4 regions of the Glaciimonas sp. Gout2 genome follow, and region 2 is predicted to be linked to each of the others. Evidence: predicted binding sites of a transcription regulator. Region 2 holds the regulator's gene; each other region holds the start of a gene.
The links. Region 2 encodes sigma-54, which starts transcription at its own class of promoters, with help from an activator protein. Its sites were predicted from a motif close to TGGCANGNAANCTGCTTT; they were not measured.
Positions count from the first base shown of each region.

Region 1: a site for sigma-54 is predicted at 1,510-1,527, ahead of QN379_RS16770 (MSMEG_0572/Sll0783 family nitrogen starvation response protein). Genes of this name have one in related genera too.
Region 3: a site for sigma-54 is predicted at 1,614-1,631, ahead of QN379_RS02355 (CmpA/NrtA family ABC transporter substrate-binding protein). Genes of this name have one in related genera too.
Region 4: a site for sigma-54 is predicted at 1,634-1,651, ahead of QN379_RS21080 (pilin). Genes of this name have one in related genera too.

Region 1 is NZ_JASJXA010000027.1:32,785-35,888, reverse strand. It holds gene QN379_RS16775 (Nit6803 family nitrilase) at 1-903, opposite strand, end outside; gene QN379_RS16770 (MSMEG_0572/Sll0783 family nitrogen starvation response protein) at 941-1,423, opposite strand; gene QN379_RS16765 (PLP-dependent aminotransferase family protein) at 1,894-3,104, shown strand, end outside.
Region 2 is NZ_JASJXA010000004.1:124,654-127,757, reverse strand. It holds gene lptA (lipopolysaccharide transport periplasmic protein LptA) at 1-130, shown strand, start outside; gene lptB (LPS export ABC transporter ATP-binding protein) at 132-884, shown strand; gene QN379_RS05170 (RNA polymerase factor sigma-54) at 911-2,398, shown strand; gene hpf (ribosome hibernation-promoting factor, HPF/YfiA family) at 2,532-2,885, shown strand.
Region 3 is NZ_JASJXA010000001.1:518,263-521,366, reverse strand. It holds gene pyrC (dihydroorotase) at 1-639, shown strand, start outside; gene QN379_RS02360 (ANTAR domain-containing response regulator) at 812-1,432, shown strand; gene QN379_RS02355 (CmpA/NrtA family ABC transporter substrate-binding protein) at 1,775-3,049, shown strand.
Region 4 is NZ_JASJXA010000052.1:15,750-18,853, reverse strand. It holds gene thrC (threonine synthase) at 1-673, opposite strand, end outside; gene QN379_RS21080 (pilin) at 1,027-1,584, opposite strand; gene gmk (guanylate kinase) at 2,185-2,829, shown strand; gene rpoZ (DNA-directed RNA polymerase subunit omega) at 2,911-3,104, shown strand, end outside.

The DNA.
Region 1 (3,104 bases), on a different contig from region 2:
GACCAGTTTTAATAATTCTGGCCGCGCATAGTGACCGACGGAATCCATCATGCGCTTACGTTTGGTGATGAGCGCCATATCGAGATCGGCGATCACCATGCCTTCTCCGCTGCGCAGTGGCTGTGCCAACAGCACACCTTCCGGCGATACGATGGCAGTGCAGCAACCACCACGCAGCGCCTTTTGGACGGCAGGATCGGGTGTGATCGCGATGATCTGGGCATCGGTCAACCAACCGGTGGCGTTCACCACAAAGCAACCAGCCTCAAGCGCATGATGGCGTATCGTTACTTCCATTTGATCGGCGAATATCTGTCCAACCATAGAGCCGGGAAACTGGGCACAATGGATTTCTTCATGCTGCGCCATCAAAGCATAGCGTGCTAGTGGATTGTAGTGTTCCCAACATGCCAGCGCACCCAAACGACCGACGGCGGTTTCCACGACTTTGAGTCCACTGGCGTCGCCTTGACCCCAGATCATGCGCTCGTGATAAGTCGGCGTAATTTTTCTACGTTTTAACACCAGTTCACCATTGGCATCGAACACTAGTTGCGTGTTGTATAGCGTACCGTGATCGCGTTCGTTCACACCCAGCACAACGACTACGCCGTGACTACGAGCAACAGCCGAGACGGCAGCGGTTACCGGACCCGGTACAACGACTGCACGTTCGTATAAAAGCAGGTGTTCAGCACCTGCTGCAAAGGGCGGCCGGACGAAAGAAAAGTAAGGATAGTAGGGCACGAAGGTCTCTGGAAAAACTACGAGCTCCGCACCTTTTGCAGCCGCACTTTCAATCGCTGTACAAACCTTGTACAACGTGCCGCCAGCACTTTCAAGGTCTGGTGCAATCTGAATCGCTGCCGCGCGTACCGTCTTTTTTTGCGATGATCTTGTCATTGTATTGTCCGTTTTCATGATCCGCCCTTTGCAAGGTTTATAGCGTCCAGGTATCAAGAATGAACGCGTTTGCACGCGTGTGGATCAACTTCAAATCCAGTACGTCAAGTGGATTGATTGCGCGAATACCGGGAATCAACGAAGGCTCACCGTGGCCGTATAAAGCTTGAAGCGCAAAGCGGCAGGCATAGACTTTGCCGCCTGCTTCCATGAAAGAAGTGATCCGGTTATTAAAATTCAGATGACCCGGAAATGCCTCATCGCCAAGCGTTGGAAAGCCGCGTTGCAAACCTAATGTGACGCCGGGACCGTATAACAAGATAGAGGTTTCATAACCTTTGCGTTGCAGGCGCGTGGCTTGCAATAAATTGACAAACCCAATCGACCCTTCAAAGGCAACAGTATGAAAAGTAACCAGTGCTTTTTCACCCGGTAAAGCTTTGATATCTTCAAATACTTTCTCTTCGTAATCGACAAAGAAATCGCCTTTAACGTGGGCTGGATGTTTGACCGTTGGCATGTTGATAGCTCCTGATGAATGGGTTGAAATGCGGCGACATTTGCTGATTGCTGTCGGTCAGACGCACTGTCGTGACGGCCTCATTGAATGCATATGGCGTGCCATGCAATCGGTCTATATGCCCATATTGAATGGAAAAAAATGCATGCAATCGATTTTTAAAATGGCAAAGCCGCATTGCTATTGCGTTTCCCACGGGCCTGGATTTGGGCGAATTTCCGGGTTTGATGAAAATCCATTCAATCGTCCCATTCAATTCACATTATGACGTTGCACCATAGCGGAAACGCATGCTTTAACTTCGTGCAAGAAGTGCCTAAAAAATGCGCAGGGATGGTGCAGAACAGGCATATTTTTGGACAATTCGAGTCGAATTACAGAGTGATTGTATGGAATGAAAAATGCATACATTGTATTAAAGATTTTTTTTAGCCTGAAGAGTGACGCAGGATTGAATGGGAGTAATGAAGATGGTAAAGCTTCAAAATGGATGGTTGCCAAAATTGAAAAAGGGAAGCGGCCCTCTCTATCTGACGATTGCCAATGCCATCGCCGACGATATTGCTGTGGGTCAATTAGCCGCAGAGCAACGGTTGCCGCCACAACGTAAGCTGGCTGAGTTGCTGGGCATCGATTTCACTACCGTGGCGCGTGCTTACACAGAAGCACACCGGCGCGGTTTGGTGGATTCTGTGGTTGGGCGCGGTACGTTTGTGTGCGGTCTTCGCCGCCCCAAAATTCCCCGTGTATTTGAAGGGCGACCTAACGTCGACATGTCAATGAACATGCCGCCGGAACCCGTCTCGGAGGAATTATTAACGCTCATGGAAAGCGGCTTTGCCAGCGTGAGTGGTAAGTTAAGAGATTTGCTGCGGTATCAAGATTTTGGCGGATCGCCCGAAGACCGTGAGGCTGGTGCGTTATGGTTGCGCCGACGCGGATTGGTGGTTGATCATGATCGCTTGTTGGTTGTACCTGGTGCGCAAGCTGCGTTGGTCGCCGTGCTAACCACGCTAGCACCATCAGGATCGGTCATTTGTTGTGAAGAGCTGACTTATCCCGGACTAAGAGCATTAGCAGGTCAACTTGGCATCCGTTTGATAGGCTTGCCGATGGATCGTGAGGGAATCGACGCGGTTGCATTTGCGGCTGCATGCGCACAATACGCGCCGAAAGCCTTGTATTGCAATCCGACTTTGCTCAATCCGACTACGATAGTGATGTCACACACGCGGCGACAGGCGTTGGTGGAAGTGGCCCGTCATTATGAGGTGCCGATTATCGAGGACGACGCCTACGGTTTTTTGCCGCGCGTGACGCCACCAGCAATCGCTAGCATCGGTCCGGATGTGACGTTTTATATTGCGGGTTTGGCAAAATGTGTTGGCGCAGGTTTAAGAATTGCTTATCTGGTAGCTCCCGACGCACAATATGCATCCCGGCTGGCATCTGCGGTGCGGGCAACGACGGTGATGGCATCGCCCATTACGTCGGCGTTGGCAACCCGCTGGATTCGCGACGGCACGGCTGATTTGGCGTTGAATGCGATCCGCAAGGAATCGATGGCGCGCCAAAAGCTAGCGGCGCGATTATTACCGGCGGGAAGTTACCTCTCGCATCCGGAGGCTTTCCATTTGTGGATTAGTCTACCTGCGCCATGGGATCGAAAAGCATTTGCAGC
Region 2 (3,104 bases):
TGTTGTAAACGGCGAATTCATCTCTTACGATAGTCGCGTGGAGTTCTACTCGGTCAGTAACAATGTTTCCGGCAATAGTCAACCTGGCGCGGGCCGCATCAAAGCAGTCATCCAGCCGAAGAGTAAATAAGATGACCTCTACAAATTTAAGCACCTTGATCGTTAAAGGGCTGCAAAAAAGTTATGGCGCGCGCCAAGTAGTCCGCGATGTCTCTTTGAAAGTAAATAACGGCGAGGTCGTCGGCTTGCTTGGTCCTAACGGCGCTGGAAAAACGACTTCGTTCTATATGATCGTCGGTCTGGTGCCATCGGATGGTGGAACAATTGATTTAGATGGCGTTGACATCTCGCGTTTACCGATTCATCAACGCGCGGTGCTTGGTCTGTCTTATCTGCCGCAAGAGGCCTCTGTTTTTCGCAAGCTAACGGTCGAAGACAATATTCGTGCGGTACTTGAGTTGCAGCGGCCAAACGGCAACGCACTGACTAAAGATGAGATCTCGGACAAACTCGATTCGCTGCTGCAAGAATTGCAAATTGAGAAATTGCGAGAAAATCAGGCGTTATCTTTATCCGGTGGTGAACGACGACGTGTCGAAATCGCCCGCGCTTTAGCCACTAATCCGCGCTTCGTGCTTCTTGATGAGCCGTTCGCCGGTATTGATCCTATCGCCGTTATCGAAATTCAACGTATCGTCAGGTTCCTTAAAGAGCGCGGCATCGGTGTCTTGATCACCGACCATAATGTGCGCGAAACGCTCGGCATTTGTGACCGGGCATACATCATCAACCAAGGTAGCGTGCTAGCCAGCGGCAGTCCAGACGACATCATCGCCAATGAATCTGTGCGACGAGTTTATCTGGGTGAACATTTCCGCATGTAACGGATTCAACGGATTCCCTAGCGCCCATGAAACAATCTCTTCAACTCCGTACCTCGCAGCATCTGGCGCTAACCCCGCAACTGCAGCAATCGATTCGATTGTTGCAGTTGTCTACGTTGGAGTTACATCAGGAACTCGAACACATCCTTTCGGATAATCCGTTACTGGAACGTCTAGACGATCCTTTGGATAATTCAGTGCGATTACTCGCCGACGGGGCGATCAGTACCAGCGCCTCAACAATGGATGCGCCACCTGGTGACAGCGAAGTAAGCAGCTCGCCTACAGAGCCCGAGGGCGGTGGTGAAGCCCCTGAGTCTGGCGAAAACAATCAAGAGAACGGCAATACTGACAGCGAATGGAGCTTTGACGACGTTTCCCGAACCTCCAAAGCCCCAGATGATGAGGATTCACGACCACAATTAGAAGCCTGCGAATCGACGTTGCGCGAACATTTGCTCAAACAAATGCGTGAAGCTGTTGATCAGCAACGCGACCGTGCATTGATCGAGTTGATCATTGATGCGCTTGATGAAAACGGCTACCTGGAGGAATCACTAGACGATATTTTTGCACGTCTTCCAGAGCAACTTGATATCGAGATCGAAGAATTGTCGATGGCCTTGAAGATGGTCCAAAGCTTCGACCCAAATGGTGTCGGAGCACGCAACGCGTCAGAATGCCTCGCATTGCAAATCAAAGCATTTCCCAAAGTAGCGTTCGTCACACGCCGACTGGCACTAACAATCGTTGAAGGTTATCTGACCTTATTTGCCCAGCGCGATTTTAATAAAATCAAAAAAGCGCTGGAGTGTGATGATGAAGATTTGCGCGAGGCACAAATTATTATCAAAAAATGTAATCCTCATCCCGGCGCGACCTTTGCTGGCGGTGCGTCAGATTATGTCGTACCAGATGTAATTGTCAGAAAAACAAAAAATGGTTGGCAGGTAATGCTCAACAATGACGTTATGCCAAGGCTTCGAGTTAATGCTCTTTATGCCAACATTCTCAAGCAGGGCAAGAGCGAGGGATCACTTAACTCGCAGCTACAGGAGGCAAAGTGGCTGATCAAAAATATGCGTCAGCGCTTCGATACCATACTGCGTGTAGCGCAGGCAATTGTTGAGCGTCAACGGAATTTTTTCTCACATGGGGCGGTTGCTATGCGACCTCTTGTGTTGCGCGAAATAGCTGATACACTAGGATTACACGAGAGTACTATCTCACGTGTAACTACTCAGAAATACATGCTCACCCCACACGGGATGTTCGAATTAAAGTATTTCTTTGGCAGCCATGTTGCTACAGAGGCAGGTGGAGAGGCTTCCTCAACGGCGATACGGGCGTTAATCAAACAACTGATAGGAGCGGAAGATTCTAAAAGTCCTTTCTCTGACAGCAAGATTGCCGACATGCTCGCGGAACAAGGTATGGTAGTGGCCCGTCGCACCGTCGCAAAATATCGCGAAGCTTTACGAATTCCGCCGGTCAATTTGCGTAAATCTTTATAGCTGTTTGCTTGTTTGCACAAACGTCGCTGTGTTCTGACTGATTGATTTATGGTTGATGAATAAATTGGTGATTCAACACTGAATTAATCGTCCAGGTCCGAACCGCCAACGACACACTTGATAGGAGCGCTGTATGAATTTCACAATTAGTGGGCATCACCTCGACGTAACTCCCGCCATTCGCGAACACGTGCTAAGCAAATTGGAGCGTATCAAGCGCCACTTCGATCAGGTCATAGATATTAGTGTGATCCTGACGGTAGACAAAATCACAGAGAAAGAAAAGCGTCAAAAAGCCGAAATTAATCTGCGCGTTAAAGGCAAAGACCTGCATGCCGAGAGCATTGCGCATGACCTTTACGCCGCCATCGATTTGTTAATCGACAAACTCGATCGACAAGTGATTAAATATAAGGACAAATTGCAGAATCATCAACATTCGGCAATCAAGCATCTACCTGAGGATTTGCCCATCGCAGCAACGTGATGGACGGGGTTCTCTAATGCGGTCAACGTAAGTATTGCTCAATAAATAAATTGAAAAATACTATACTGACAAATGAGCAAGGGCGCAGTTAATGCGCCCTTTGTCATTTTAAAATTATATAACTTACACACGCCCTGCCCGAATATGTTCGTAACACTTTGCATCGTTTAGCAGTGTTCGGAGGCATCGCCGAATGTCTCGAATGTCTCGAACGCAACC
Region 3 (3,104 bases), on a different contig from region 2:
TTTTTGGTGCATGGCGAAGTGACTGATCCAACCGTCGATATTTTTGACCGTGAAGCTGCCTTCATTGATCGTGTAATGCAGCCATTGCGTCGCGATATGCCGGAATTAAAGGTGGTTTTTGAGCACATCACTACTAAAGACGCAGCCGAATATGTTGCTAGCGCCGACGGGCCGATCGCGGCGACAGTGACGGCGCATCACTTGCTATACAACCGTAACGAGATTTTTAAAGGCGGGATTCGTCCGCATTATTATTGTCTGCCTATTTTGAAGCGGGAGACGCACCGTTTGGCGTTGATGCAAGCGGTGACGTCCGGAAGCGATCGTTTTTTCCTGGGTACTGATTCTGCGCCGCATGCAAAAGGTCTTAAAGAGCAGGCGTGTGGTTGCGCGGGTTGCTACACTGCATTACATGCTTTGGAGCTTTATGCACAAGCTTTTGATCAGGTCGGCGCGCTGGATAAATTAGAAGCTTTTGCCAGTTTCAATGGGCCTGCGTTCTATAACCTGCCACGTAACCAAGGGTTCGTGACGCTAAAACGTCAGTCCTGGACCATTCCAGCCGAACTGCCGATGGGAGACGCGACGGTAGTGCCGTTGAATGGCGGGGAGTTAATGAGCTGGCAACAGGTTAGTTAGTTAACTGAGGAAACCGTTTGAGGCAACATGTGTCTACCGAAAATCGCACTGGCTGGTGCGATTTTTGCATGTAAACGCATGACTATGGCGTCTTGATGGGTTGTTATACTACCTACTAATGCGTCTGTTAGGATGCAGCTTCGAATAAATGATGTTTCACGGGCTTTGTAGCATGCATAACCTTCGTATCGTGGTTGTCAATCCAGTTGCCATAGAGGGCGACAACGATCCTGCGTTCATCGCGCAGGCGGAACGTAGCCACGCCCTGCGTATTGGATTGCTGGAGGCTGGCTACAACATCATTGCCTCGTTGCCAGCCGACCTTTACTTGCCGGAACGTATTGCGCAAATGCAACCGGACATGATCATCATAGACGCTGAATCCGACGCTCGAGATGTCCTGGAACATGTCGTCATTGCGACCCGCGATGCACGTAGGGCGATTGTTTTGTTCACCGAAGATGAAAAGAAATCCAGCATGGAGGCCGCTATGGCCGCTGGAGTTTCTGCATACATCGTGGCAGGGTTACAGACCGCTCGCATTAAGCCTGTGCTGGAGGTGGCGATGCTGCGCTTCAATCAAGAGCAGAAGCTTTTAACTGAGCTATCGGACACTAAAACAAAATTGGCTGATCGGAAGGTAATTGATCGGGCCAAAGGTTTGTTGATGGAGCGTCAACAACTCAGTGAGCAGGATGCTTATAAAAAATTACGGCGCCTGGCCATGGATAAAAATTTGAAGTTGTCTGAAGTGGCGCAACGGATTATCGACGCCAATGATTTGTTGGGGTAACGTTCATCGCGAACGGAATCCCTGGATTCCTTGTTAATCCGTCCAATTTCTCCCTAGTTCTTACTCAGCTCTTTACATTTTCCCTTATGTTCTGCACCAATAAAAGCTAACACATTTGGTGCGGCGCACACACGCAGTGCATATTTTCGGACCAAATGCGATGAGTTGCTGCAAGGAATGCTGGCACGTTGTTTGCGTATAGTAGATTACGCGCCAATGCTGGCGCTTCTGGATATGGCCAACGGCGGTCTGTCCAACTAAGACAAAGGTGTCTTCCCGCAATGATTTGCTCATTGTGGGACGATGCCTTTTTTGTTGCCAAAACAAAGTGGAGCTACAGCAATGGAATCAAAAGTCGCAGTGCCTGAGAGCGCTCCAGCTAGGTTAGAAAATGTTAAGCGCCGTCAACTCATTCAAACAGCGACGATTGCCGCAGGAGCCAGTATGTTGGGATTAGCTAGTAGCGGCGTTTGGGCAGCCGGCTCAGATAAGCCGGAAAAAACTGAGGTCAAGATCGGCTTTATTCCACTGACGGATTGCGCCTCTGTTGTCATGGCATCGGTGCTTGGTTTCGATAAAAAATACGGTATCAAAATTGTTCTGAGTAAAGAAGCCTCATGGGCTGGCGTGCGCGACAAGCTCTCCAATGGAGAGCTGGACGCCGCACACGTGCTTTCAGGTTTGATTTACGGCGTCCAAATGGGGATCGGCGGACAGAAAAAGGATATGGCTGTGTTGATGGGCCTCAATAACAATGGTCAAGCCATTACCTTGTCTAAAAAGCTGGCCGACAAAGGCGCTGTAGATGGACCATCGCTCGCAAAATTGATGGCTACCGACAAACGTGAATATACCTTCGCCCAGACATTTCCGACCGGGACGCACGCCATGTGGCTGTATTACTGGATGGCGGCGAACGGGATCAACCCGATGAAAGATGCAAAGGTCATCACGGTCCCGCCGCCGCAAATGGTGGCCAATATGCGGGTGGGAAATATGGATGGCTTTTGCGTTGGCGAGCCTTGGGGGCATCGTGCGATTGTTGATGGCGTCGGTATCACCGCCATCACTACGCAGGAAATCTGGAAAGATCATCCGGAAAAAGTATTAGGTACTACCGCCGAATTCGTGACGAAAAATCCGAACACTTGTCGCGCGCTGATTGCGGCCGTATTAGATGCCAGCAAATGGATTGATGAATCGCTGGCAAACAAGAACAAAATGGCAGAAACGATTGCCGATAAATCGTATGTTAATACCAGCAAAGATGTGATCGATCAGCGCATTATGGGGCGCTATCAGAACGGCCTTGGTAAGACTTGGGACGATCCTAATTACATGAAATTCTACAACGGCGGTTTGGTTAATTTCCCGTATCTGTCGGATGGCATGTGGTTCATGACGCAGCATCGCCGCTGGGGTTTGTTGAAGAGCGATCCCGACTATTTGGCCGTTGCTAAATCGGTGAGCCAGATCGACCTCTACAAAGAGGCTGCAACGATGACAAAAACGAGTGTGCCAAAGGATGTCATGCGCAGTTCAAAGTTGATGGATGGCGTTGTATGGGATGGAAAAGATCCTAAAGCCTATGCGGCTTCGTTCAAGATCAGAGCCTAAGCAGAAGCGTCGCTAAGCGGCATGGGCTATGTGAATGGCCCATTTCCTCATACAC
Region 4 (3,104 bases), on a different contig from region 2:
CTGCTTTGAACGCGTGATCGTTAGACACGGCTTTGACCATATCCTGACAATCATCGAATACACCTTCGACTGCGATATTAAAAATATTCGGATCTTGCAGGCTAAACATTTGCGCAGACTGAAATGCGCTCATCTTTTTATGTGGTGACAGCATAAACACGCGGATGCCCTTTTTGCCACGCATTGCGTACTCAGCCGCGCTACCCGTATCACCCGACGTCGCGCCAAAAATATTCAACGCCGCATCGTCCTTGGCCAAGGTGTATTCAAACAGGTTACCCAGCAACTGCATCGCCATATCCTTGAACGCCAGCGTCGGTCCATTGGATAGCGCTTGCAGAACAAGTTTGCAGCCGTCGGTTTCTTCCAACACGCGCAAAGGCGTGATTTCTTCAGCATTTTCACCTGCACGACCGTTGCGATAGACCGCACCGGTATAGGTTTTATGCGTCAACGCCTTCAAATCCGCTTCCGGAATATCAGTCGCAAATTTCCGCAGCACCTCAAAAGCGAGGTCCGCGTATGACAATGTGCGCCAATGATTGAGCTCGGCAGCGCTCACCTGCGGATATTCTGCGGGCAAATATAGCCCACCGTCCGGTGCAAGACCGCCCAGCAAAATGTGCGAAAAAGATTGTGCCGTAGCGTGGCCGCGCGTGGAAACGTATTGCATAGGGTCTATGTAGTTGTATGTGCTAGCAAAAAATGCAGAGGGAGATTGGATGGCTAAGCGCATTAACAAGCCCCTTAACCAAATCCTCATCGATTGGGCAGTATTATAGCTGCCGATTAGGCATCACCGCTGAATCGCGCTTGAATTGACAATTGCTAACTATAATCACCGCTCAGGAGAATTAATAGCACTACGATACCGAATTTGGTCATCCCAATAGCCAAGAGAGCAACAATATCCGAGCATCGCCGATGCGTATAAGTAAAGAAAGTAGACTATTGATCAAATTACGCTCTGAAATGTAAAAAAGATGCCGAAGCATCTTTTTTTGACTTACGTTACAACTAAGCCTGTTAGCGGCAGGAAGCTGGAGCGTACTTAGCCAGCAATGTCCCAGCAGTAACAGTCAGCATGTTTTGAGCTGTTGCTGTTGCTTGAGTCGCAGATGCGCAACCCCAGTCAAGCGCGCCAGTCGTTCCCGCAGCTTGCGCTGCAGCCAGCTTGACTGAAGCACCGGCAGCGGCTGTGCGGACATATGGTCCCAATACAATCGTATTCGCTGCCGCACCCACACCCACTGATGCAGCATTATAAACAATCGTGATCTCTCCATTTGCAGCAATCTGAACCGAATTAACGTATTTGCTGTTCGCACCAGTAGCACCTGCTTGCGCATTCCAAGTTGCCCTTGCGGTCACCAGATCAGCGGCGGATGTTGCACCTTCGGTTGCAATGGCGAGCTTGGCACTTTCGGCCAATGCCAAACCTTCAGTAACCCGTGTACGGACGATGTAATCTTGATAAGCTGGCAATGCAATCGCAGCCAAAATACCGATAATCGCAACAACGATCATCAACTCAATCAGCGTGAAACCTTTTTGTGCTTTAGTCGACAAGCGACGAATAGACATATTCATGTAGTAAACTCCCTCTAGATTCAGTTGAACTTCTACAGACGATAGAGCATGGACCGTGCCAGCTCTGCTTTTCTGCTAACCGCCCTAGTAAAGGCCAAGGACAAGCGCGTTTTTTACTACGTAAGTATCGACAAAATTCGTCTGTTTCATCATTTTACATGACCAAAACCGTCACTTGACCCGTGCTTTCATTCCTAAAGATGGTAATTGCCTGATTCGCCACATAAATTGACAAGCGATTACATTCATAGCTTTTCGTCGGAAGAAAGTCTTGGACAAAAAATCAATTCCATTCAGGCTAGATGCTTTTACATTTCTCAAAAGAAAAATTTGCGCACTATCCACGGGTTTACTACGCTTTTGCCACATTTATAACGCGCACTCCACACTATCCTCCCTGCAACACGTCATCTGCACTGATACAATGCTGCTCTATCAGCAAGCCATGCACTCAGGCGTTGATGCCTTATTTGATCTCACTTTGATCTCACGTCTGCGCACAATGGCAAGCCACCCTTTTTTACGAATAAGTTGACCGCTATGACGCCGCCACTGTTACCTCTATCGCCGAACGAACACCTGAACGTAGCTGCCATGCCCGACGAACACCCAATGTCTGGAAGCTTATTTATGGTGGTCGCCCCGTCTGGTGCGGGCAAATCGACGCTGGTAAATGCGTTGCTGGCGCAAGAGCCCGCGATTAAGCTGTCGATTTCTTATACGACCCGACCGCCACGCACTAAAGAGAAAAACGGACGAGAATATCATTTCACTTCAGTGGAAGACTTCCGAGCGCGTCATAAGCAAGGTGAGTTTCTGGAATGGGCCGAAGTGCATGGCAACTATTACGGCACTTCCCGCCTGGCGATTGCCGAACAAATGCAAGCCGGAACGGACGTTTTGCTAGAAATCGACTGGCAAGGCGCGCAACAGGTTAAAAAGCAATTTCCCCACGTTGTTGGTATTTTTATCTTGCCGCCGTCCATCGCTGCGTTGGAAGATCGTCTCAAAAAACGCGGACAGGACGAGCCACAGGTGATAACCCGCAGAATTCTGGCCGCTGGCGGGGAAATCGCGCATGCGCCTGAGTCCGAATATGTTATTATCAACCAAGAATTTGCTACTGCTTTGTCGGAACTAACTGCTATTGTCAAAGCGACACGATGTCGCTTCGCGCAACAAGCAGTTCGTAACGCATCCTTATTTGCGCAACTTGGCATTCATGCCAACCTAAGTTGACACCACGTTAATCTTGACGACAACGACGCTCAAACGGCGTTGATGCAAGAGCGACAATGACCCTGTTTTTTCGGAGAACATATGGCCCGCATTACCATTGAAGATTGCATCAAGCACATCCCTAACCGTTTTCAATTGACTCTTTCCGCAACATACCGCGCACGTCAGCTTTTACAAGGTCACACACCTAAGGTTGATGCGAAAGACAAGCCAACTGTTATTGCCCTGCGTGAAATCGCTGCTGGCAAAGTTGGTATCGAAATGCTTAAGAAAGT